Regions from separate parts of the Shewanella sedimentimangrovi genome, predicted to be linked through region 1. Evidence: predicted binding sites of a transcription regulator. Region 1 holds the regulator's gene; each other region holds the start of a gene.

Region 1 (7,926 bases):
TGCCATAGCGCTGCAGGGTTTCACTGATAATTCCCGCCAGCAGCAACAGCTGGTTGATGCGCTCGTTCACCGCCTGCAATGTGTCGGTAGCGGTAACCAGACCATCTTCAATCAATTGATCCAGCACGGCATCCACATAGGCGGGCACATCTTCTATGCCCATAAAGAGTTCGGCCTTAAGCAGGGGATAAAACTCGGCCACAATGGCCTGTATTTCTTCCCGGCCGATCTTTTCATGGTGCACCAGGCAGCTGGCTATTAATGACGGAACCACCATCAGATGAATGACATTATTGCGGTAGTAGGTCAGGGAAATCGCCTGATGCTCTTCAATCGCAATGATGTCACCCAGGGCATCGGAATACTGCACAAACTTGTTCAGTTTCAGTCCCTGCTCCACCAGTTGATGGCCGTTACCTTCTGCCACCGAGATGTAGGAGGTATAAGGCACCTGTTTGAGCAGCTTCAGATACAGATCCAACTGGCGCTCCAGCTGGCTGCGCTCCAGGGCATTTTGCTCGGAGGCCAACAATACCAGACTGTTGAGGGTGACCGAACTGGCGGCCGCGGCATTATTTATTCGGGTCATCACCTGATTGGCCAGGGCATTGACCGCCGGCGTCAGCCAGGAAGGTTTCTGATCCGGGTCCTCATCCAGGGCACCGCGCCACTCGGGAACACGGTCGCTGAGGAAAGATTGCAAGGTGATGGGCTCGCCGAAATTCACATAGCCCTGACCGAAATTGCGCAGCTTGCGGATGATGCCCAGTACCTGCCACAGGGATTCCTTCTGTTTTTTCTTGCCGCTGAGTTCCTTGTGATAGGTGGCCACTTCCATCACATGGTCATAGCCCAGATACACGGGCACCAGGGTGACCGGACGCTCTATGCCACGCAGTACACTGTTCAGTGTCATGGCCAGCATGCCGGTTTTGGGCGCCAGCAGACGACCGGTGCGTGAACGGCCACCTTCGGTGAAATACTCCACCGAATAGCCCTTGGCAAACAGCTGATCCAGGTATTCGCGGAACACTGCGGTATAGAGCTTATTGCCATTGAAGCTGCGGCGAATAAAGAAGGCGCCGCCGCGACGGAACAAAGGTCCCGCCGGCCAGAAGTTGAGGTTGATACCGGCCGCGATATGAGGCGGTACCATGCCCTGGTAATAAAGGATGTAGGACAGCAGCAGGTAATCCATGTGACTGCGATGACAGGGCACATAGACAATTTCATGGCCATCATGGTGCAGCTGACGAACCTGCTCGGCACCGCGGATATTGATACCGCTGTAGAGCTTGTTCCACAGCCAGGTCAGCATGCGCTCCGCCACCCGCACCAGGCTGTCCGAATAATCGGCCGCTATCTCGTCGAGATAACCTATAGCCGTTTCGCGAGCCTTGGCCTCGGATACCTTCTTGGCAGCCGCTTCTTCGGCAATGGCCTTTTTGAGGTTATCGGACTGCAACAGCGCATGGAACATGGCCTGACGATTAGGCAAAGCCGGACCTGTCATCACCTTGCGCTGACGGCGGAAATGCACCCTGGCCACCCGGGCCAGTTTCTGGGCAATGCGTTTGTCGGTGCCGTGTTCATCGGCCATATAACGCAGGGAAACCGCATTGGAAAACTGCACGAAGTTGTGACGACCGAGGAACAATATCATCAGGCACTTGCGCAGCCAGGTGGGATTTTCCCGCTCCAGTAATGCCGCGCGCATGCTGTCATCTTCCTTGCCCGGAGTCCGGCCCCAATAAAGGCTCACCGGGACCAGCTGGATATCCAGCTCCGGCTTTTGCTTATGGACAGACAGTAACTGCATAAAAGCATTGAGGAAGGGTTCATTGCCCTGACGCTGCCCAAACAGGGGTTTCGCCCCCTCAAGGCAAACCACCCTCGGACTGCTCAAACCATTCAAGTGCAGGGACTCATAGGGGCTTGGCAAGCCAAACTTGGCGGTGACTTCACTCAGGGCGGCAATATCACTGACCGATTCGGTTTTCATGACGTAAACCAGGGGGCGTGCCGCATCAAGATTAAGATCGGCAAAAGGCTCCTGGGGCACCACTATGGTGTGCACCAGTTTTTTCTGGATCCAGCGGAGGGTTCTATACCACAGCGAGTCTTGGGTTGACATTCTTCTTCAGCAATCTTGGCCACTTCGTTAGCCGCATAGAATATCAGACCACACAGTCACAGTGCCAATAATCTAAACACTGGTTAATACTTGCGCTGTTTAAAATACTGTATATACTAACAGTAACTGTATAGAAAAACAGGAATGAGTATGAGACCGCTGACACCGCGCCAGGCTGAAATACTGGACCTGATCAAACGCAATATCGCCGATACCGGTATGCCGCCAACCCGTGCCGAAATTGCCACACGTTTGGGCTTCAAAAGTGCCAATGCCGCCGAAGAACATCTCAAGGCACTGGCCAAGAAGGGCTGTATTGAAATTATGCCCGGCACCTCCCGCGGTATTCGTCTTGCGGGCGACGAACATGAAGACGCTGAGCATCAGGGATTGCCGCTGATAGGTCAGGTGGCGGCCGGTGAGCCTATTTTGGCCCAGGAACACGTGGAGCAGTATTACCAGGTGGATCCAGCCATGTTCCGCCCCCAGGCCGACTTTTTACTGCGGGTTCGGGGTGACAGTATGAAGGACATAGGCATACTCGAAGGCGATCTGTTGGCGGTACACAAGATGCAGCAGGCCCGTAACGGTCAGGTGGTGGTCGCCCGGGTTGAAGATGATGTGACGGTCAAACGCTTCGAACGCAAGGGCAATGTGGTTTACCTGCATGCCGAAAACGAAGCCTACGCCCCCATAAAAGTCGATCTCAGCTGCCAAAGTCTGACCATTGAAGGTCTGGCGGTCGGTGTCATCCGTAACGGAGACTGGTTATGAACAAGCTGCTCGGTAATGCTCCCCGCCATCCCGGCCTGTGGCGCGACCTGCCTGCTGACAATGCCGGCGCCAATACGGAAGTCAGCATGCTGACCACCAGCGATCAGGGCCGTAACGAACTAAAGCACTTGTGCCCCCAATTGGCGCAGCTGAGTCATCAGGGTCGATGGATAGTGCTGATCAGTCCGCCCAATATAGGCTACAAAGACCTCCTGGCCCAGGCCGGCGTGCGTATGGACAGGGTCTTACTGGTGCATGCCAAGGATGAAGTGGAAACCCTGTGGGCCATGGAAAGAGCGCTGACCAGTGGCACTTCCAGTGCGGTACTTTGCTGGAGCAGCAGCCTGGCCCCCAGAGATGAACGCCGCTTACAGCTGGTTGCCAAGAGTGCGGTTGCCATGGGCGTCATATTTCAGGATGTAAATGCTCACTCTCATGGAAATCCTTGCCACCAAGCCGCTATTCCCATGACCCTTTCCAACCAGTTTCAACCGCTGCACTGATCCCCTTCCATCCCCTTGAGCCCCAGTGGGGCTCTTTTTTTCAATAATTTTTTCAGTTAATTAGAAAAGAAAGTGATCTTGATCAATATTTAAACTGCAAGTAATGTAGTTCAGGGTAACAACGATAGTTTGTTATATCCGGGATAGATTATGTCGTCGCAGTGAGCCCTGTTTAACCACGGCCCTCTGTGTATCAGACCGATATATTCAGCTGTAGGTGCAGGCGTGGTTAGCAAGGCAGTAGGCTACAGATAGAACAAGATAAACCGCCAACGCACTTTGAAGTCATCGTTGCTTTTTTGGGAACCGAAGAGTTTGCATAGAGCAGAGACTTACTGTGTGACTCTTCTTTGTAGTTGCGATTCGCAATTGACAGAGGAGACGTCTTGTGAAGCGATTGTTGTATTGTGTTCTGGTGCTGATGGCACCGCAATTGGCAGCGGCAGACATGTCGCTGAATATGACCCAGGGGGTGACAGAAATCAGTGGCAGGGTATATCACCTGCACATGACGATTCTGTACATCTGCTGCGCCATCGGGGTGGTGGTATTTGGCGCTATGATTTACGCCATGATCAACCACCGAAAGTCCAAGGGCGCTGTGGCGGCTCAGTTTCATGAGAGCACCAAGGTAGAAATAGCCTGGACGATTATCCCTTTCATTATCCTTATCTCCATGGCCATACCGGCCACCAAAACCCTGATCGCCATGGAAGACCCTTCCAATGCAGATCTGACGGTGCAAGTCACAGGTTCTCAATGGAAATGGCATTACAGCTATTTCGATCAGGACATCGCTTTTTACAGCATCTTGTCCACGCCAATGGAGCAGATCGAAGGCAACGAGGCCAAAGGCGAAAACTACTTACTGGAAGTAGACAAACCGCTGGTCTTGCCTGCCAATCGCAAGATACGTTTCCTGATGACCTCCGATGACGTTATCCACTCCTGGTGGGTGCCTGCCTTTGCGGTGAAGAAGGACGCCAACCCGGGTTTCATCAACGAGGCCTGGACCCGCATCGACAAACCCGGCATCTACCGGGGCCAATGCGCCGAGTTATGCGGCAAGCAGCATGGCTTTATGCCCATAGTGGTGGAAGTCTTGCCCGAAGCCCAGTTTGATGACTGGCTCGTGGCCCAGAAAGCCTCTGCTCAACAGGCAGCGGCGGAAGCCCAAGCCTCGCTGACACAAACCCTGTCGATGGATGACCTCATGGCTCAGGGTGAACAAATTTACATGGCCCGTTGTGCTGCCTGCCACCAACCCAATGGTGCAGGTTTGGCGGGCGTATTCCCCGCGATCAATGGCAGCCCCATAGCCACCGGTCCTGTCGCCAATCACCTGGAAATTGTGATTAACGGCAAGGCGGGTACGGCTATGCAAGCCTTTGGCAAACAGCTCACCGCTCAGGAAATTGCCGCGGTTATCACTTATGAGCGTAATGCCTGGGATAACCACACGGGTGACACGGTGCAGGCCGCCGACGTCAACAACCATGGGCAGTAGGGGGAATACATGAATTCAATTAGCCGCGAACTTACCTCAGGGATCAACGAAGTGACGCAGGATCATGAGCACGATACCCATGAACATCACGGCCCCGCCACCGGCATACGCCGCTGGCTTTATACCACCAACCACAAGGACATAGGCACGCTTTACCTTTGGTTCAGCTTCATCATGTTCCTGGTGGGTGGCGCCATGGCCATGGTGATCCGTGCCGAATTGTTCCAGCCCGGTCTGCAGTTGGTCGAGCCGAACTTCTTTAATCAGATGACGACAGTCCATGGATTGGTCATGGTGTTCGGTGCTGTTATGCCCGCCTTTACAGGGTTGGCTAACTGGCTGATTCCTATGATGATAGGCGCGCCGGACATGGCGCTGCCCCGGATGAATAACTGGAGTTTCTGGATCTTGCCCTTTGCTTTCCTGATCCTGTTAAGTTCCCTGTTTATGGAAGGTGGGGCACCCAACTTCGGCTGGACCTTTTACGCACCACTGTCGACCACCTACAGCCCCGACAGCACAGCGCTGTTTGTGTTTTCTGTGCACATCATGGGTATGAGCTCAATCATGGGTGCCATCAACGTGATAGTCACCATAGTCAATCTGCGGGCACCGGGCATGACCTGGATGAAGTTACCGCTGTTTGTCTGGACCTGGCTTATCACCGCATTCCTGCTTATCGCTGTGATGCCGGTGCTGGCGGGAACTGTAACCATGGTATTGACCGACAAATATTTCGGCACCAGTTTCTTCGACGCAGCCGGAGGCGGTGATCCTGTGATGTTCCAGCACATCTTCTGGTTCTTCGGTCATCCCGAGGTATACATCATGATCTTGCCGTCCTTCGGCATTATCTCGGCCATAGTGCCCACCTTTGCCCGCAAGAAGCTGTTCGGCTATGCCTCCATGGTGTATGCCACCGCCAGTATCGCCATACTGTCGTTCCTGGTGTGGGCCCACCACATGTTTACCACGGGTATGCCGGTGTTTGCCGAACTGTTTTTCATGTACTGCACCATGCTGATCGCCGTACCAACCGGGGTGAAGGTGTTCAACTGGGTGGCAACCCTGTGGCGTGGTTCCATCAGCTATGAAACGCCCATGTTGTTTGCTCTGGCTTTCATAATTCTGTTCACCATAGGGGGCTTTTCCGGCTTGATGCTGGCCATTACGCCGGTGGATTTCCAGTACCATGACACCTACTTCGTCGTGGCTCATTTCCACTACGTATTGGTAACGGGCGCCATCTTCTCCATCATGGCCGCAGCCTATTACTGGCTGCCCAAGTGGACCGGGCACATGTATGACGAAAAGCTGGCCAAGATCCATTTCTGGTGCTCTGTGGTTTCGGTGAACGTGCTGTTCTTCCCCATGCACTTCCTTGGCTTGGCCGGCATGCCACGAAGGATCCCCGATTACTCGGTGCAGTTTGCCGACGTCAATCAGATAGTGTCCATCGGCGGCTTTGCATTTGGCCTGTCACAACTGATCTTCCTGGCGGTGGTACTCAAATGTATCCGCGGCGGTGCCAAGGCAGCGGATAAGCCATGGGAAGGGGCCGAAGGCCTGGAGTGGACTCTGCCGAGCCCGGCCCCCTACCACTCCTTCAGCACCCCACCCGAGGTCAAGTAAATGGCCGGCCCCAAGCCTTCCAGCCGCAAGCTGATCCTGGGGTTAACCCTGGGATCACTGGCCATGTTCGGCTTCGGTTTTGCTCTGGTGCCCCTGTATGACGTCCTGTGTCAGCAACTGGGCATCAACGGCAAGACCAACTCGACCGCTGTTGAGTATGCCGATATGCAGGTAGATCAGCAGCGGACCGTGCAGGTGGAATTTCTGGCACGGGTCGAACCGGGCATGCCCTGGTCATTTGATCCCAAGGTCAAACGGATGCAGATCCATCCGGGCGAATTGGTGCGCACGGCATTCACAGTCCACAACCTGTCTTCCAGGGAAATTGTGGGTCAGGCGATTCCGTCCGTGACGCCGGGGCAAGGGGCCGCATATTTCAACAAGACCGAATGTTTTTGCTTTAACCAACAGACACTGGCGGCTCAGCAGCAGGCGGAATTGCCACTGATATTTTTCGTGGATCCTGATCTGCCCGAGCACATTCAGACTTTGACTCTCTCTTATACCCTTTACGACATCAGCGCCCGCAGCGGCAGCGCTGTTGCCAAGGCAGGAGCAGCAAAATGACAAGCAAACACCAACCCTATTACGTGCCAGCCCAAAGCGCCTGGCCCATTATTGGCGCCCTGGGGCTGTTTTTAATTGCCTTCGGTGCCGGCAGTTACGTCCAACAACTCAAAAACGACGGCTCCGGCGGCGGTTATATACTGCTGGCCGGTATCGCCGTCATACTGTTCATGATTTTCGGCTGGTTTCGTACCGTCATTGCCGAGTCCATGGCGGGGCTTTATTCGGGACAAATGGACCGCTCCTTCCGCCAGGGCATGAGCTGGTTTATCTTCTCGGAAATCATGTTCTTCGGCGCTTTCTTCGGTGCCCTGTTCTACACCCGGATGATTGCCGTGCCCTGGCTCGGCGGCGCATCCAACAACGCCATGACCCACGAGGTGTTGTGGCCCACCTTTGAGGCTATTTGGCCTTTGGAAAAAACACCGGATGGCACTAGCACCCAGGCGATGGGATGGCAAGGTTTGCCATTGATCAACACCATACTGCTGTTGACTTCCTCCTTTACCCTGCACTTCGCCCATGTGGCGCTGGAAAAAGGCAAACGCACCGCCCTGACCCTGTATCTGGGCATCACCATCTTGCTGGGTCTGAGCTTCCTGGTGCTGCAGGCCGAGGAATATATGCATGCGTACACGGAAATGGGCCTGACCCTGGCATCTGGCGTCTACGGCAATACCTTCTTTATGCTCACCGGGTTCCACGGCATGCACGTGACCCTGGGGACCATCTTTCTGCTGGTGTTGTTTTTCCGGGTACTGAAAGGCCATTTCGCTCCGGGCAAGAGCTTCGCCTTTGAAGCAGGCAGT
Region 2 (7,926 bases), 1.5 Mb from region 1:
TCGATAAGGAAGACAGGCCCAAAGCAAATAAGGAAAGGGATTCTGGTTTCTTCAACGATCTTAAGGCCGGCAAGCCAGGGGCGAAGACGCTGGAGTGGGATAGCCCGGATGAGGCAGAGGAGCCAAGTGAAGATCCCAAGGCCATATCCGCCAAGGACATCAGTGATGATGATCTGCTGGCAGCATTTGCCGAGCAGGAAGAAGAAGGTTTCAGCCTTGATAATGATGATTTGTCGATGGATGAAGCCCTGGCGGCCTTGACCGCGACGGAGAAGAAAAAGAAACCGGCGCGCAAGGTGGAAGAGGAAGATCTCAGCTCCTTCCAAAAAGAAAACGGTTTTATCGATATCGACCGTCTGCTCAACGAAGCAAGCGAGAGTGAAGCCGAACTGGAGCCTTATCCTGCGCTGGATGTGGACATGGATTTGGGCGAAATGGACAGTCTGCTCGGTAACACCTCCATGATTGATGTGGATGACGAGGAAAACTCGGTCAATGCCAAGCTGGATCTGGCCCGTGCCTATATCGAAATTGACGATACAGACAGTGCCAGAGCCCTGCTGCGGGAAGTGGAAATCGACGGCAATGCCCGCCAAAAAGAAGAGGCTGCGGCCTTGCTGGCGGAAATCGAATAAGCTCTGATTACAGCGGAAAACGGCGCCCGGGGCGCCGTTTTTTTTTCGGGAAAGGCGCCGTGACTATGCTAAAATCCGCCGCCTTGTTCGAGATATGTGAGAATAGACATGCGCATTGCCCTGGGAATTGAATACGACGGCAGTAAATTTTATGGCTGGCAGCGCCAGGCCCAGGTGGACTCGGTGCAGGCGCAATTGGAGCGGGCCCTGTCCATTGTCGCCAATGAACCCATAGAAGTGCAGTGCGCCGGTCGCACCGATGCCGGTGTCCATGCCACGGGCCAGGTAGTGCATTTTGATACTCAGGCCATACGCAAGGAAGGGGCCTGGACCTTGGGAGTGAATGTGCATTTGCCCGATGCCGTGGCCGTGCGCTGGGCCAGACCCGTGAGCGATGAGTTTCATGCCCGTTTCTCCGCCACCGCCAGGCGCTATCGCTATGTTATATACAACCACAATTTCCGCCCCGGGATCCTGCGTCACGGGGTCAGTCATTACCATGGCGACATAGACGAGCAAAAGATGCATTTGGCGGCCCAGGTGCTGCTGGGGGAGCGGGATTTCACCAGCTTTCGCGCCATCGGCTGTCAGTCGAAGACCCCGTTTCGCAACGTGCACAAGGTCAGTGTCAGCCGCCAGGGCATGTACATCATAGTGGACATCCAGGCCAATGCCTTCCTGCACCATATGGTGCGCAATATTGTTGGCTCCCTGTTGGAAATAGGTCTTGGCAATCAGCCCCTGGACTGGATGGCGACCCTGCTTGAAGCCAAGGACAGAACCTTGGCTGCAGCCACGGCCAAGCCCCATGGCCTCTATCTGGTGGATGTGACTTATCCCGAAGAATTTCAAATACCTAAATTGGCATTGGGTCCTTTGTTCATGCTGGACTGAACCTTGTCCCTGTGCTAATTTTTGAGCCATCCGGGCGCGGCTTGCATTGTTAATAAACCTTGATATCCAACACGCGCCCAATTCAACCGAGTTTGTTTTCTATGGAAAAGCGCCCCGGCAGGGATTCGAACCTGCAGCAATGGCTGGATTACCAGCTCTCCATTCATCCCACCGAAATTGAAATGGGCCTTGGCAGGGTGACCGCCGTGGCCAGGCGATTGGGCGTGGACAGCTTGCCGGACAGTCTGGTGATCACGGTCGCGGGCACCAATGGCAAGGGCAGCACCTGCGCCATGCTGGAATCTGTGCTCGCGGGGGCCGGCTACAGTGTCGGGGTATACAGCTCACCCCATATGCTGAAGTACAACGAGCGGGTGCGTATCGGGGGCAAAGACGCTGCCGATGCCGATCTGATAGCCGCCTTCGACGCCATAGAAACCGCCCGGGGTGAGATTTCCCTGACCTTTTTCGAATACGCCACCCTGGCGGGGCTGATGCTGTTTGCTGCCGCCAAGCCGGATGTGGTGATCCTCGAAGTGGGTTTGGGTGGGCGTTTGGATGCCACTAATCTGATTAATGCCGATGTGGCGGTGATCACCGCGGTGGATTTGGACCATCAGGCCTTCCTTGGCAACACCCGCGAGGCCGTTGGCCGTGAAAAAGCGGGCATATTCCGCGAGGACAAGGCCGCCGTGGTGGGGGAAGCTGATCTGCCCCATACAGTAATCGAAGTTGCCGCAGAAAAAGGCGCCAGGCTTTACCGTGTGGGTCAGGAGTTTTCCTATGGTGACGATGGCACGCTGTGGCACTTCCAGGGCCGGCAGCGCAGCCTGCAGAATTTACCCTTGCCCCAGTTGCCACTGCCCAATGCCGCAACCGTGATTGCGGTGCTTGAGCAATTGCCACTGAACATAAGTGATGAGCAGATTGCCAGGGGCATTGCGGCGGCGCGGCTCACAGGCAGGATGGAGCAGATTGCCAGTGCGCCTGACATTATCCTCGATGTGGCCCACAATCCCCATGCGGCCCGCTTCCTGGTCAAACAACTTGCCGCTTATGACGGCAAACGCATCCGCGCCCTGTGCGGCATGCTCAAGGACAAGGATATCGCCGGCGTGATGCAGATTATGACCCCCGTCATCAGTGACTGGTATCTGGTGAGCCTGGGTGGTGAGCGCGGGGCAAGCGCCGACACCTTGCGCGATTGTTTGCCGGCAAGTGCCAGTGTTCGCTGTTTTGCCGGGATGGACGAGGCCAGGGATGCCGTGCTTGCAGAAGCCGGCAAGGATGAGGTGGTAATTGTGTTTGGCTCCTTTTACACTGTGTCCGGGTTCAAGTCGTTGATGGGTGGTAACTAGGTTTGTCGAGTCAGTTTCATAACCGTTTGGTCGGTACCGTGGTGTTGGTGGCCCTGGGGGTTATCTTCCTGCCCGATATTCTTGATGGCAAAAAGGCGCGGGTGGAAGAGCAGTTCGCCGAGATCCCCCTGCGTCCGGAGGCCAGTGCCGAGCTGTTGCCCGCCAGTCAGTTTGAACCCGAGAGTCTGGCTGAGGATGACGATGCGGGTGCGCCGTCTGCGGCCGATGAATCGGTGACTGAAACCGCCACCGCCGAGCCAGAGCCAGAGCGCAAGCCTGCGGAGGCCGAGGTCAAGCAAACAGCGCAGGCTCAGCCTCAAACTCAGGCCAAGCCGGTACAGACCCAAAGCCAGCGCAGTGCCAAGCAGGCGGCCTGGACGGTGCAATTGGGCGCCTTCAGCAACGCCGCCAATGTGCAGGCCCTGGTGAAAAAACTGCGCAAGGCCGGCTTCAGCGCCTACACCCTGCCGGCAAGGCCCGTGGATGGTAAGTTGACCAAGGTGTATATCGGTCCAGATGTGTCCCAGGAGAAGCTCACTCGTTTGCTTACCGAGGTGGAAAAATTGACCCAGCTCAAGGGCAAGGTTGTAGCCTACGATCCACTGGAAAGCTGAGTGTTGCCACTTACGAACAATTTATTTGCCGTCGCGGGGGTGAGAATCTCCCGCTTCTCTGTTAGAATCGCGCCGTCCTGAAGCCTGTGCCGGAAAGCCCATTCCATGGTCTGGATTGACTACGCCATCATTTTTGTCATCGGATTGTCGACCTTAATCAGTCTGATCCGCGGTTTTGCCAAAGAAGCCATGTCTCTGGTGGTATGGTTTGCGGCCTTTTTCATTGCCAGCCAGTTTTATCTGGATCTCGCACAGCAACTGACCCAGATCGCCGACGAAATGCTGCGCAATGGCGTTGCCATTGCCATACTCTTTGTCACCACCCTCATCCTCGGCGCGCTCATCAATTATCTTCTTGGCCAATTGGTGGCCAAAACCGGATTATCGGGTACCGACAGGCTGCTTGGCCTGTGTTTCGGTGCCCTGCGCGGCGCTTTGATCGTCAGCGCCATGCTGTTTTTCCTGGATGCCTTTACCGGCGCGCCCAATACCCCATGGTGGAAGGCGTCGCGATTGGTCCCCGAGTTTGGGGTGGTCATCCAGTGGTTTTTCCATTACCTGGAAAATACCTCGAGCTTTGTACCCAAAATATAAAAAATACAATCACATCTTAAATACGAGGAAACTCTCACATGTGTGGTATCGTCGGAATTGTTGGCCATTCATCGGTTAACCAAACCATCTATGATGCCTTGACCGTGCTTCAGCACAGAGGTCAAGACGCGGCCGGCATAGTCACTGTTGATGGTGGCGCTTTCAGATTACGCAAGGCCAACGGCTTGGTGCGTGATGTGTTCGAGCCCAAGCATATGCAACGTCTCCAGGGTAACGCCGGCATCGGCCATGTGCGTTACCCCACCGCCGGCAGCTCCAGTGCCTCCGAAGCTCAGCCCTTCTACGTCAATTCGCCCTACGGTATTTCTCTGGCCCATAACGGCAACCTGACCAATACCCTGGAGTTGGCCGAGCGTCTGAAGCAGCAACGCCGTCACGTGAACACCACCTCGGATTCCGAAGTGTTGTTGAACCTGCTGGCCGATGAACTGCAGCAGGTGCAAACGGCTCATTTGTCGAGTGAACAGGTGTTTGATGCTGTGACCAAGGTGCATGCCCAGACCCGTGGTGCCTATGCCGTGGTGGCCATGATAGTGGGCGAAGGCCTGGTGGCGTTCCGCGACCCCTATGGTATTCGTCCTCTGGTGCTCGGCAAGCACGAAACTGCCAATGGTACCGAGTACATGGTGGCTTCCGAAAGTGTTGCCCTGGACGCGGTCGGCTTTGAGGTGATGCGCGATGTGGCCCCCGGTGAGGCCGTGTACATCACCCTCGATGGTCAGTTGTTTACTCGCCAATGCGCCGCGACGCCGAGCTACTCACCCTGTATCTTCGAATTCGTGTATTTTGCCCGTCCGGACTCCACCATAGACAAGGTGTCTGTGTATGCCAGCCGGGTCAACATGGGCGCCAAGCTGGGTGAGAAGATCAAGAAAGAATGGTATGACCATGACATTGACGTGGTGATCCCTATTCCCGAAACTTCCTGTGATATCGCGCTGGAAATTGCCCGTTGCATGGACCTGCCGTATCGTCAGGGTTTCGTGAAGAACCGCTATATTGGCCGGACCTTTATCATGCCCGGTCAGCAGGAGCGCAAGAAGTCGGTGCGCCGCAAGCTCAATGCCATCAACGCCGAATTCAAGGGCAAGAATGTGCTGCTGGTGGATGACTCCATAGTGCGCGGTACCACCTCAGAGCAGATCATCGAAATGGCCCGTGAAGCCGGCGCCAAGAAGGTGTACTTTGCCTCTGCGGCCCCGGAAATCCGCTTCCCGAACGTGTACGGTATCGACATGCCCACTTCCAACGAGCTGATAGCTCATGGTCGTGATGCCGATGAGATTGCCAAGCTTATTGGTGCCGATGGCATCATATTCCAGAATCTGACCGATCTGGTGGAAGCCGTACGTATGGAGAATCCGGAGATCAAGCGCTTTGAGACCTCGGTATTCGATGGTCACTACATCACCAACGATGTGGATCAGGCCTACCTGGATCACCTGACCCAGCTGCGCAACGATGACGCCAAGGCCAATCGCAACAAGGATATTGGCACCAACCTTGAGCTGCACAACGTCTGCCATCCTTGATAGATGTTGGCTTGAACAACGCCGGTCCCAGTGACCGGCGTTGTTGTTTTTGCGGTCGGATCCCTGGGGCCAACTTGCCTTGTCAGCGCAGCTGGTTTACATTTTACTGTAAATTCATCCAGTGCTTTAAACGCCATGATCCTCTATATTGCCGAGAAGCCCAGCCTGGGGCGGGCCATTGCCGATGTGTTGCCAAAGCCACACACCAAGGGCGACGGCTATATCCAGCTCGGTAACGGCGATTGCGTCACCTGGTGCATTGGCCACTTGCTTGAGCAGGCCGAGCCCGATGCCTACGATCCCGCCTTCAAATCCTGGCAGTTTGAACACTTGCCCATAGTGCCCCAGCGCTGGCAACTGGTGCCCAAAGCCAGTGCCAAGGGGCAGCTGGCGGTGGTCAAGCGCCTGCTGAAACAGGCAAGCACCATAGTGCATGCCGGCGATCCCGACCGGGAAGGGCAGTTGTTGGTGGACGAGGTGCTGTCCTTTGCCGGTGTCGATGCGGCGAGGCTCGCCAACACCCGCAGGCTGCTGATAAGCGATCTCAACCCCGAAGCGGTGAAACGGGCCCTGGCGCAGCAAAGATCCAACAAGGAATTTGTGCCGCTCGCCACTTCGGCCCTGGCCCGCAGCCGCGCCGACTGGCTCTATGGCATGAACATGACCCGGGCCTATACCCTGGCCGGGCGCAAGGTGGGCTATCAGGGGGTATTGTCCGTGGGCCGGGTGCAGACACCTCTGCTGGGACTGGTGGTGCGCCGCGATGCCGAGATAGCCAATTTCCAGCCCAGGGATTATTACGAGGTACTGGCCCATATCATCACTACCCGGGGTGAGCGCTTTTGTGCCAAGTGGCAACCGAGTGAAGCTTGTCAGCCCTACATGGATGAGGAAGGACGGGTCTTGTCCCAGCGCCTGGCGCAAAAGGTGGTGGACAGCATAGGCAATCAACCGGCGCAGTTGTTAACTTTGGAAACCAAACCCAAAAGACAGGCGCCGCCCTTACCCTACAGTTTGTCGGCACTGCAGATTGATTGTGGCAAGCGCTTTGGTATGAGTGCCAAGGAGGTGCTGGATACCGCCCAGGCCCTCTATGAAAAACACAAGCTTATCACCTATCCGCGCTCGGATAGTCGCCATCTGCCGAAGGCGCAGCTGGCACAGGTGCCGACCACCTTGGCTGCGATAACCCAGGGCGCCGCCGAGCTGACTGCGGGTATGGATGCGCCGGATCCCAAACGGGTGTCCAAGGCCTGGGACGATAGCAAGGTGGATGCCCACCATGCCATAGTGCCGACCGAGAAGGTTGCCAACCTGGCAAGCCTGGCGCTCAGGGAGCGGCAACTGTATCTGCAGATTGCCCGCCAGTACCTGGCACAGTTTTATCCCCACCATGAATATTATGAGACCGAGGTGCTGCTGCAAATCGCCGGTGGCCGCTTTGGCAGCAAGGCCAAACGGATAACCCGCCCCGGCTGGAAGCCGCTCTTCGGCCAGCAGCAGGAAGACGATGAGGGGCAGTCAAACCTGCCGGCCCTCAATGCCAATGAACCGCTGCACTGTGAGCGCGGTGAACTGCTCAGCAAGCAAACCCAGCCCCCCAAGCATTTTACCGATGCCACACTGCTGGCGGCCATGACGGGCATTGCCCGCTACGTACAGTCGGCCGACATCAAGAAAATCCTCAAAGAAACCGATGGTCTGGGCACAGAGGCGACCCGGGCGGGGATTATCGAACTGCTGTTCAAGCGGGGCTTTCTTGTGCGCCAGGGCAAGCAGATATTGGCCACCGACGCCGGCAAGGGGCTTATCGCCAGTCTGCCCGAGGTGGCCACCACGGCCGATATGACGGCGCTGTGGGAAAGCCGGCTCAACGGCATCAGCCACAGGGAACTGGCTTATCAGGCCTTTATGGCACCTTTGACCGAGCAGTTGCAGGGGCTGATCGCCGAGGCGGCCGCCAGTGTGCCGATGGCGCTAGCCGGCGTGAGCGCCAAACCCGCCTGGAAAAAGGGCCGGGGTGGACGCAAAGGCTATTCATCCAAAGGCAATTCTTCTAAAAGCTATTCTGGCAAAGGAACCACTGCGAAAGGTAATAGTGCCAAACCCAAGACAGGCGCTGCAGCAGGTAGCAGCACAAGGAGAAGTGCTGTCAAAGGGACGGGGGCAGGCAAAAGCCGTAGCAGTGCAATTGCCTGAGCTAAGTTATTTGGCTCGATATTGGTTGCTGATCGGATCGTAACGATAGCCGCAGCGGGCCAGACGCCTGTCCAGCTCG
Region 3 (7,926 bases), 2.1 Mb from region 1:
GGCCGTAACAAGGTGTTTGGCCTGAATAATATGGAACCCGGCAGTGCCCGTCATCAGGCCTCCGAGGCTTATATGAAGCGCCTGTGCCTGTTCGGTGAGGGGGTTTCTTACGCCAAAATGGCCAGCCTGATGGCCAAGGGTGCCATTATCAAGAGCACCAATTTGAGGGATAACTTTACCCTGAGCGATTTCAAACAGCGTTACGGCGATACCGTGCTGCCTTTGGTGTATCTCAAAAATGACAAACTCTTTGTCGTCACAGGCACGGAGCAGTTGCCACAAGCGGGTATAGAGCTGCTGAGTCTGATCCCACTGGAAGCCCAGCTGTGTGCCAAAGAGCAGCAGGAGAAACTGCAGCAGGAGTCGGAGAGGGCGCAGCAAACGGATGTGGAGCAGGCAAGGGCGGAAGACAGGGAAGGACAGATGCCGGCCGGCTGAGTCCATTTGTTTGCTTTGGAGTGACAGTTCCTGAATATAAAAGCGGCGCCCAGGGGCGCCGCTTTTTCTTCACTTCAACTATTTTTCACTTCAACTTTTTACTTCAATCGGGCTTGGCTTGATTTGGGATAGGGATCAAGCAGCCTGCTCCTGGCGTTTGCCTGACAGGGTTTGGGCCATCAGTTCTTCGGGCGCAAAGTCATCCACGTTAATGGACTTGAGGCGACCGATTTCGGCTTTTTCCAGCAGAGCGATTTCTGCATCGCTCAACACACCCAGAGCCTTGCCTTCGGCGGCAACCTTATCCAGCCACATGAAGGGCAGGCGCTTGCCGGCGGCCTTGCAGACTTTCTCGTACAGCGGTTCGGCGGCCAGTATGTCCTTGAAGGTCTGTTCCTGAACACCGACAGGGTTATTGTCGCAGTTTTCCCAGAACTGACCCTGGCCAAGACGTTCACGGCTGGCGCAAGGGGTCTGCATTATCTTGGCAACCTTGTGATCCAGCACATCGCTTGGACGCTTCAGCGGACGGCCGAAGGGGAACAGCAGTACCCGCAGAACACCACCCAAACCGGCAGGGAAGTTGTCCAGCAGTTCATCCAGTGATGATTGCAGCTTGTGCAGCGCATCTTCCACGGCCCATTGCACCAGTGGCAGATCGTCGCTCTGACGGCCTTCATCCTGATAACGCTTAAGGGTGGCAGAGGCCAGGTACAGCTGGCTAAGCAGATCGCCGAGACGGGCAGAAATACGCTCTTTACGCTTGAGGTTACCGCCCAGTGTCGCCATCGCCAGATCCGACAGCAGGGCCAGGTTGGCACTGAAGCGGTTCATGTGCTGATAGTAACGCTTGGTCTTGTCACCGTAGGGCGCGTTGGAGAAACGGCTGCCGGTCAGGCCCATCCACACGCTGCGCACCAGGTTGCTGATGGTAAAGCCGATGTGACCGAACAGGGCGGCGTCGAACTTGTTCAGGCCCTGACGCACGTCGGTATCAAAGGCGGATTCCATCTCGGCCAGTACATAAGGATGGCAACGGATGGCGCCCTGACCATAGATGATCATTGAGCGGGTCAGTATGTTGGCACCTTCCACCGTGATGGCAATGGGAGCTGCCTGATAACCGCGGCCCAGATAGTTGTTGGGGCCAAGGCATACGCCCTTGCCGCCGTGGATATCCATGGCATCGATAACACACTTCTGCATGCGATCGGTCAGGTGGTATTTAACTATGGCGGAGATCACCGAAGGTTTTTCCCCCAGATCGATACCCGTGGTGGTCAGGGCAGTCACGGCATCCATCAGGTAAGCGTTACCGCCGATACGGGCCATGGGCTCTTCAATGCCTTCCAACTTACCGATGGGCAGCTTGAACTGGCGACGAATGCGGGCATAGGCACCGGTTGCCAGGGCGGCAGTCTTGATGCCACCGGCGGAGTTGGAGGGCAGGGTAATGCCGCGACCCACGGACAGACATTCAACCAGCATGCGCCAACCCTGGCCGGCCATCTTGGGACCACCAATGATAAAGCTTAAGGGGACGAATACGTCCTTGCCGAAGGTGGGGCCGTTTTGGAACATACAGTTCAGCGGGAAGTGGCGACGACCGGTTTCCACGCCTTCCACGTCGGTGGGGATCAGGGCGCAGGTGATACCCAGCTCTTCCTCGCCGCCCAGCAGACGCTCGGGGTCACGCAGTTTAAAGGCCAGACCCAGCACAGTGGCAATGGGGGCCAGGGTGATGTAGCGCTTGTTCCAGGTGAGTTTCATGCCGAGCACTTCTTCACCTTTCCACATGCCTTTGCAGACCACGCCGTAATCGGGGATGGAACCGGCATCGGAACCCGCTTCCGGACTGGTCAGAGCAAAACAGGGCACTTCCTGACCCTTGGCCAGGCGTGGCAGGTAGTAATCCTGTTGCTCCTTGGTACCGTAGTGTTGCAGCAGTTCACCGGGGCCGAGGGAGTTGGGTACGCCAACGGTCGAGGCCAGCTCACTGGACACGCCGGCCAGCTTTTGCAGAACCCGGGATTGGGCATAGGCAGAGAATTCCAGACCACCGAACTTCTTCTTGATGATCATGGCGAAGAAGCCGTTGTCCTTCAGGTATTGCCACACTTCAGGGGGCAAGTCCGCCAACTGGTGGGACACCTGATGCTCATTGACCATGCGGCACACAGTGTTGACCGGACCGTCGATAAAGGCCTGCTCTTCGGCGCTCAGACGGGCCACAGGGTAATTGTGGAGCTTTTTCCAGTTGGGGTTACCGGCGAACAGATCCGCTTCCCACCAGGTGGTACCGGCTTCAATGGCTTCCTTTTCGGTGGAAGACATTTCCGGCATGATGCCGCGGTACAGTTTAAGCAGGGGACGGGTAAACAGGCTTTGGCGAATGCTGCTGATATTCAGTGGCAGGGCGATGGCCAGGAAGATAATGCCGCCTGTGGTGCCAACCAAATCCAGGGTCCAGCCTGCGGTCATCATTATGGCTGCCGCGAAGGTGGCAGTCAGCAGGGATACCCGCAGGTAAGCGCAGGCACCCAAGACCGCGATAAACGCGATGATCCAGAGTAGGGTAATCACTGTAGTTCTCCTTGTAACGCGACCTGTGTCCACCACGGGTCTGCAAAAATTAACGCGCTTCTGATCACAATTATAGTCTGTGGTCAGACCTGTGTTGCAGTAAAATTAAACCCAAGCGCAAGGGAACACAAGTGATTTTCAAACAATTGTTTAAATTTTTTGGAGGGTCACGGCTTTCCGATAAACAAGCCCAGGGGTTACAATCAGTTAATTGCATTTTGCTGACAGGGTTTTGGAAAAGATGTGTGAATTGCTGGCCATGAGCGCCAATGTGCCCACTGATATTGTTTTCAGCTTTACAGGCCTGGCCGAACGTGGCGGCGTGACCGGTCCCCATGTGGACGGTTGGGGTATTACTTTTTACGAGGGTAAGGGCAGTCGCACCTTCAAGGATGCCCATCCCTCCAGCCAGTCCCTTATTGCCAGACTGATCAAATCCTATCCCATCAAGAGCGAAGTAGTGGTCAGCCACATTCGTCAGGCCAACCGCGGTGAGGTGGCATTGGAAAATACCCACCCCTTCAGCCGTGAGCTGTGGGGTCGCTATTGGACCTATGCCCATAACGGTCAGTTGAGTGATTATCTGCCACATTTTCCCGTCAGCCGCTTCCGCCCCGTGGGTGATACCGACAGTGAGTTGGCGTTTTGCTGGTTACTGGAGCAATTGGTCAAGCACTTTGGCGATACCCCGCCCGAGGATATGCAGGCGGTGTTTCGCTATGCCGCGGCGCTGGCAGAGCAGATCCGCACCCTGGGCGTCTTTAATATGATCCTCACAGATGGTGAGCACCTGCTGTGTTTTTGCAGCAATAACCTGTGTCACATCACCCGCCGCGCCCCATTTGGCAAGGCCAAGTTGATAGACACGGACGTGGTCATCGACTTTGACAAGGAAACCACCCCCAAAGACGTGGTGACCGTCATTGCCACCCGGCCGCTGACCGACAATGAGGCCTGGCAGTTGATGACACCGGGGCAGTGGAAGCTGTTTGCCAGGGGCGAGCTGTTGTGTGAGGGGCAGCCGGGCTAATGCCCGCTGCCTGCCAAAGATCAGGACGCGGGACTATTGGCCAGTTGGGGAGGCATCTCGCTGAACTGGTGGCTCAGCAGTTGGATGTCCAGCTGTTTGTCACCCTTTTCGAAGTGGGTCAGGCGCACCGGCAGATAGGCCAGTGATGGGGCAAACCAGATAAAGGTCTGGCGCTTGTTGTTCTTGCGTACCACTTCCAGTTTGACCGTGTCATAGCTGCCGCTGGCCAGGATCAATTGCTCCTTGGCCACCAACTTGAACTCGTAATCGTCAATTTCATTGTCCTTCACCAGACGATACAGCATGTGTTCCTTACCGGCGCTGAGATCCAACCGCAGCTGCAACTGCACCGTCATGGGATCGTGCAGCTCACCCTCATAGGGCAATTTGGCCTTTTCATCCTTATAACGGCTGTGCACCACGCCCTGGGCCTTGAGAAAGGCGGCCTGCTCATTGAAATTCGGTCCCGTGCCTTCCCGCTGGTGCATAAAGCGCACCGGGGACAGATTGGTGCCCTCCAGGGTAAATTCGGTGCGGATATGGCGCATGTCGCTCAGTACCAGCAGGCTCAGGCTGGAATCAAATTGGTACTGGTAGAAGTTGCCGTCGGGCGGCGGCAGTATGTATCTGGCCTGACCCAGTTCGATGTCACCGTAAAATACCTTGTACTCGGCACTTTGGGGTGCCAGTGGGCTTTGGGCCCAGGCTCCTGGGAGTGCCAGGCTCAGCAGCGCGGTCAGCGCAAACACCAATGCACGCATAAAAGTACGTATATAAGTAGTACGCATAAAACTCCTTGAGTCAGAAAGGCATGGCCATGACCAGAGTCGCCAGATCCGGGCGCCACTCATACTCAGACAAGGCAATCCTGCCCCGGTTCACTGTCACACCCTCGGCCCGCAGCAATTCCTGCTGCTCACGGAAACCCTCAGTGTCGAGTGGAAAGGAGATTTTGCCCTGGCTATTAATGACTCTATGCCATGGCAGCCCCAGTGCGCAAGGCGCCAGCTTGAGTGCCTTGGAGACGTGGCGGGCCCGGCCAGGCAGGCCGGCATAATCGGCGATCCGGCCATAACTGCAGACCTTGCCCTCGGGGATCATGGCCACTATTAACCAGATTTTTTCGTTCATGCCCAGGGTGGGTAAAGAGGAGTCCATGGCGGTTCCCGTGCTGTTGTCCTGTGGCGGCAGTGTAGCGGCTGCCATCCCGGCTGCCTAGTCCTGCAAGGGGCTTGGCGTTTCATGCCTGCTTATCTATACTGTATATAAACACAGTATTTGATTGATGGGAGCCGATATGGGAGAGCGACAGTCAGTGCATGCCTTGCCATCACTGTTGGCACGCCAGGATATCTGGGTTGGGCAAGAGATAGCGCCGCTGGTGCCAGGCCATGGCAGCGGCTTTGACAGCCTTGATGCCCTGTTGCCTGACCGCGGCTGGCCGCGGCAGGGGGTGTGCGAACTCATCTGTCCCCATCCCGGGCTCGGGGAACTGGCGCTGCTGTCGCCTCTGTTGGCTGCGCTCAGCCATGAAAGCGATGCCCTGGTGCTGCTGGTGGCGCCGCCGCTGTTGCCCGTCCCCCAATACCTGTTGCAGCAGGGCATAGCCATAGAGCGGCTCTATTGGGTTGATAGCCGGGATCGCAAGGAGCAGCTGTGGGCCATGGAGCAGGCGCTGAGTAGTGGCGGCTGCCAGCTGGTGCTCGCCTGGCTGACGCACCTGAGTCTGAGTGAAGCAAGGCGTCTGCAACTGGCCAGTGAAAAAGGCCAGAGTCTCGGCATAGTCTGCCTGCCATCCCAGCAAGAGGCCCATCCGGTGCCGCTCAAGCTGGCGCTGGAGCCCGGCGAAGGGGCACAGGTGCGGCTCCGTCTGCTCAAGCGCCGTGGCGGCGCCGGGGAGGTGTCACTGAACCTGGCGCTCCATGACAGGCTGCTGCCCGCCAATGCACCTGTGGGTCAATTGATCCGGGGGCCCTGGGGCTGATGCTGTTTCTGGCGCTGTACCTGCCTCATTGGCAGCTGGACTTTCTGCGTTACCGGCATGGCTTGGAGCCTTCCCGGGCCATGGTGCTGTACGACCCCGCCAAAGCCCGCATTGTGAGTCGCTGCGATATCGCCCGCGCGGCCGGTATAGCGCCGGGCCAGAGCATGGCCACCGCGGCCCTGCTGGCCCCGGCGTTGGAGGCCTTTCCCGGGTCGGCGGCTCTGGCGCAGCAGGCGCGGGAATTTCTTTGCCGCCAGGCCTACAGCTTCAGTGCCCGGGTGGTGCCCCCGGGACAGGAGGGCCTTTGCCCCGACAGCCTGTTGCTGGAAGTGGGGTCCATGGCGCAGATCTTCGGCGGTCTCCCGCCCTTGCTGCTGGCCTGTCGCCGCCGCTTCGAGACGCTGGGGTTCAGCGTGTCCCTGGCGCTGGGGCCCACGCCGCTGTCGGCCCAGTTGCTTGCCCGTCACAGCCCCTTGACTGCATACGGCTTTGGCAGTGGTGCTGACAGTGGCTCAGGCAGTGGCTCTGACAATGGTTCCAGAGGGGGCTGGTGGCCGCAGGAGTCCAAATACCTTACAGCCGCCGATGCCGCACAAGCGCCGCCAAGCGATTCTGCAGCGCAGGCAAAAGCGCTGACAAGGGCGCTGGGATCCGTGCCGGTTGAGATGCTGCCGCTGGATGATGACAGCCTGGCGCGCCTTGCCGGCATGGGCATAGTGCAACTGCAAATGCTGCTGGCGTTGCCCGCCGCCGAACTTGGGATCCGCTTCGGCCCCGGGCTGCCCGGTCTGCTGGCCAGGATCAGGGGCGATCTGCCCCAGCCCCTGGAGTATTACCGCTTGCCGGAGCACTACAGGCACAAGCAGGAGCTGCTGTTCGAGGCCTGTGAATTGCAGGGACTGGTGTTTGTGCTGGGGCGCATGTTTGCCGAACTGGCCCTGTATCTGCGCCAGCGGCAGTTGGCGCTGCAGCAGCTGACGCTGAGCCTGCATTATCGGGATCCGGACGCCGCCCCTTTGCAACTGGAACTGAGCTATCCCTTTGCCGAGTATCAGGCCGAGGCGCTGCTGAGTCTGTGCCGGCTGCAACTGGAACGCCACAGCCTGAGTCAGCCCGTGGTGGCCCTGACCCTGGCGGCCAGACGCTTTGTTCCCAGACGCCAGTTGACCAAGAGCCAGGGGCTGATGGCCAAAGAGCAGCAGCAGGAGATCCTGCTGGCGCGGCTGGAGGCAAGACTTGGGGCCCGGAGCCTGAAGCGCCTCAGTTTCCGGGATGCCCTGTTGCCTGAATCCGCCTGGCAAGCCCACGGCGCCGGGGAGCCCTGCGAGGGAGGCGGACTCAGCCCAAGGCAAAGGCTGGCCTGTCGCCCTGCCTGGCTCTTGCCTGCGCCGAGCCCCATTACCGCCGACGACATAGTATTGCTGCGGGGGCCCGAGCGCTTTCGCAGCCCCTGGTGGCAACAGCAACCACAACAGCGCGACTATTACCTGGCCCGCCACCGGGACGGCGGCCTGTGCTGGGTGTTTCGCAGCCGGATCGACGGCGATCTCGGCCTGTACCTGCACGGGTGGTTCTGATGTACGCCGAGCTGCATGCCATTTCCAACTACAGTTTCCTGCGCGGCGCCTCCCATCCTGCCGAGCTGGTGGCCGAGGCGGCACGCCTGGGTTATAAGGCTCTGGCGCTGACCGATGAGTGCTCGGTGGCCGGGGTGGTCAAGGCCCATGAGGCCGCCAAAGATGAGGCCGCCAAGGGGCTCGATATCAAACTCATCATTGGCGCCCACTTTCGCCTGCCCGAGGGCCTGTTGGTGCTGCTGGCCACCAGCCGCCTGGGCTATGGTCAGCTTTGCCGCCTGATAAGCCTTGCCCGGCGCCGGGCACCCAAGGGG

The links. The regulator LexA, encoded in region 1, represses DNA repair genes until DNA is damaged. The targets are predictions, from matches to a motif close to TACTGTATNNNNATACAGTA.
Region 2: the regulator LexA is predicted to act here: its motif matches at 5,753-5,772, upstream of JYB85_RS11275 (DNA topoisomerase III).
Region 3: the regulator LexA is predicted to act here: its motif matches at 5,309-5,328, upstream of imuA (translesion DNA synthesis-associated protein ImuA).

What each region holds. Positions count from the first base shown of each region.
Region 1 covers NZ_CP071502.1:4,058,422-4,066,347, forward strand. Annotated here, with positions in the region: gene plsB (glycerol-3-phosphate 1-O-acyltransferase PlsB) at 1-2,134, opposite strand, end outside; gene lexA (transcriptional repressor LexA) at 2,285-2,908, shown strand; gene JYB85_RS18135 (cell division inhibitor SulA) at 2,905-3,411, shown strand; partial or broken gene coxB (cytochrome c oxidase subunit II) at 3,800-4,909, shown strand; gene ctaD (cytochrome c oxidase subunit I) at 4,961-6,550, shown strand; gene JYB85_RS18150 (cytochrome c oxidase assembly protein) at 6,551-7,117, shown strand; gene JYB85_RS18155 (cytochrome c oxidase subunit 3) at 7,114-7,926, shown strand, end outside.
Region 2 covers NZ_CP071502.1:2,590,644-2,598,569, reverse strand. Annotated here, with positions in the region: gene JYB85_RS11305 (FimV/HubP family polar landmark protein) at 1-635, shown strand, start outside; gene truA (tRNA pseudouridine(38-40) synthase TruA) at 744-1,529, shown strand; gene folC (bifunctional tetrahydrofolate synthase/dihydrofolate synthase) at 1,631-2,887, shown strand; gene JYB85_RS11290 (SPOR domain-containing protein) at 2,890-3,501, shown strand; gene JYB85_RS11285 (CvpA family protein) at 3,607-4,095, shown strand; gene purF (amidophosphoribosyltransferase) at 4,134-5,648, shown strand; gene JYB85_RS11275 (DNA topoisomerase III) at 5,784-7,847, shown strand; gene JYB85_RS11270 (DUF4250 domain-containing protein) at 7,854-7,926, opposite strand, start outside.
Region 3 covers NZ_CP071502.1:1,955,539-1,963,464, forward strand. Annotated here, with positions in the region: gene JYB85_RS08430 (cation:proton antiporter) at 1-438, shown strand, start outside; gene fadE (acyl-CoA dehydrogenase FadE) at 574-3,021, opposite strand; gene JYB85_RS08440 (class II glutamine amidotransferase) at 3,263-4,051, shown strand; gene JYB85_RS08445 (DUF3108 domain-containing protein) at 4,072-4,839, opposite strand; gene JYB85_RS08450 (MGMT family protein) at 4,853-5,209, opposite strand; gene imuA (translesion DNA synthesis-associated protein ImuA) at 5,349-6,035, shown strand; gene JYB85_RS08460 (Y-family DNA polymerase) at 6,035-7,612, shown strand; gene JYB85_RS08465 (error-prone DNA polymerase) at 7,612-7,926, shown strand, end outside.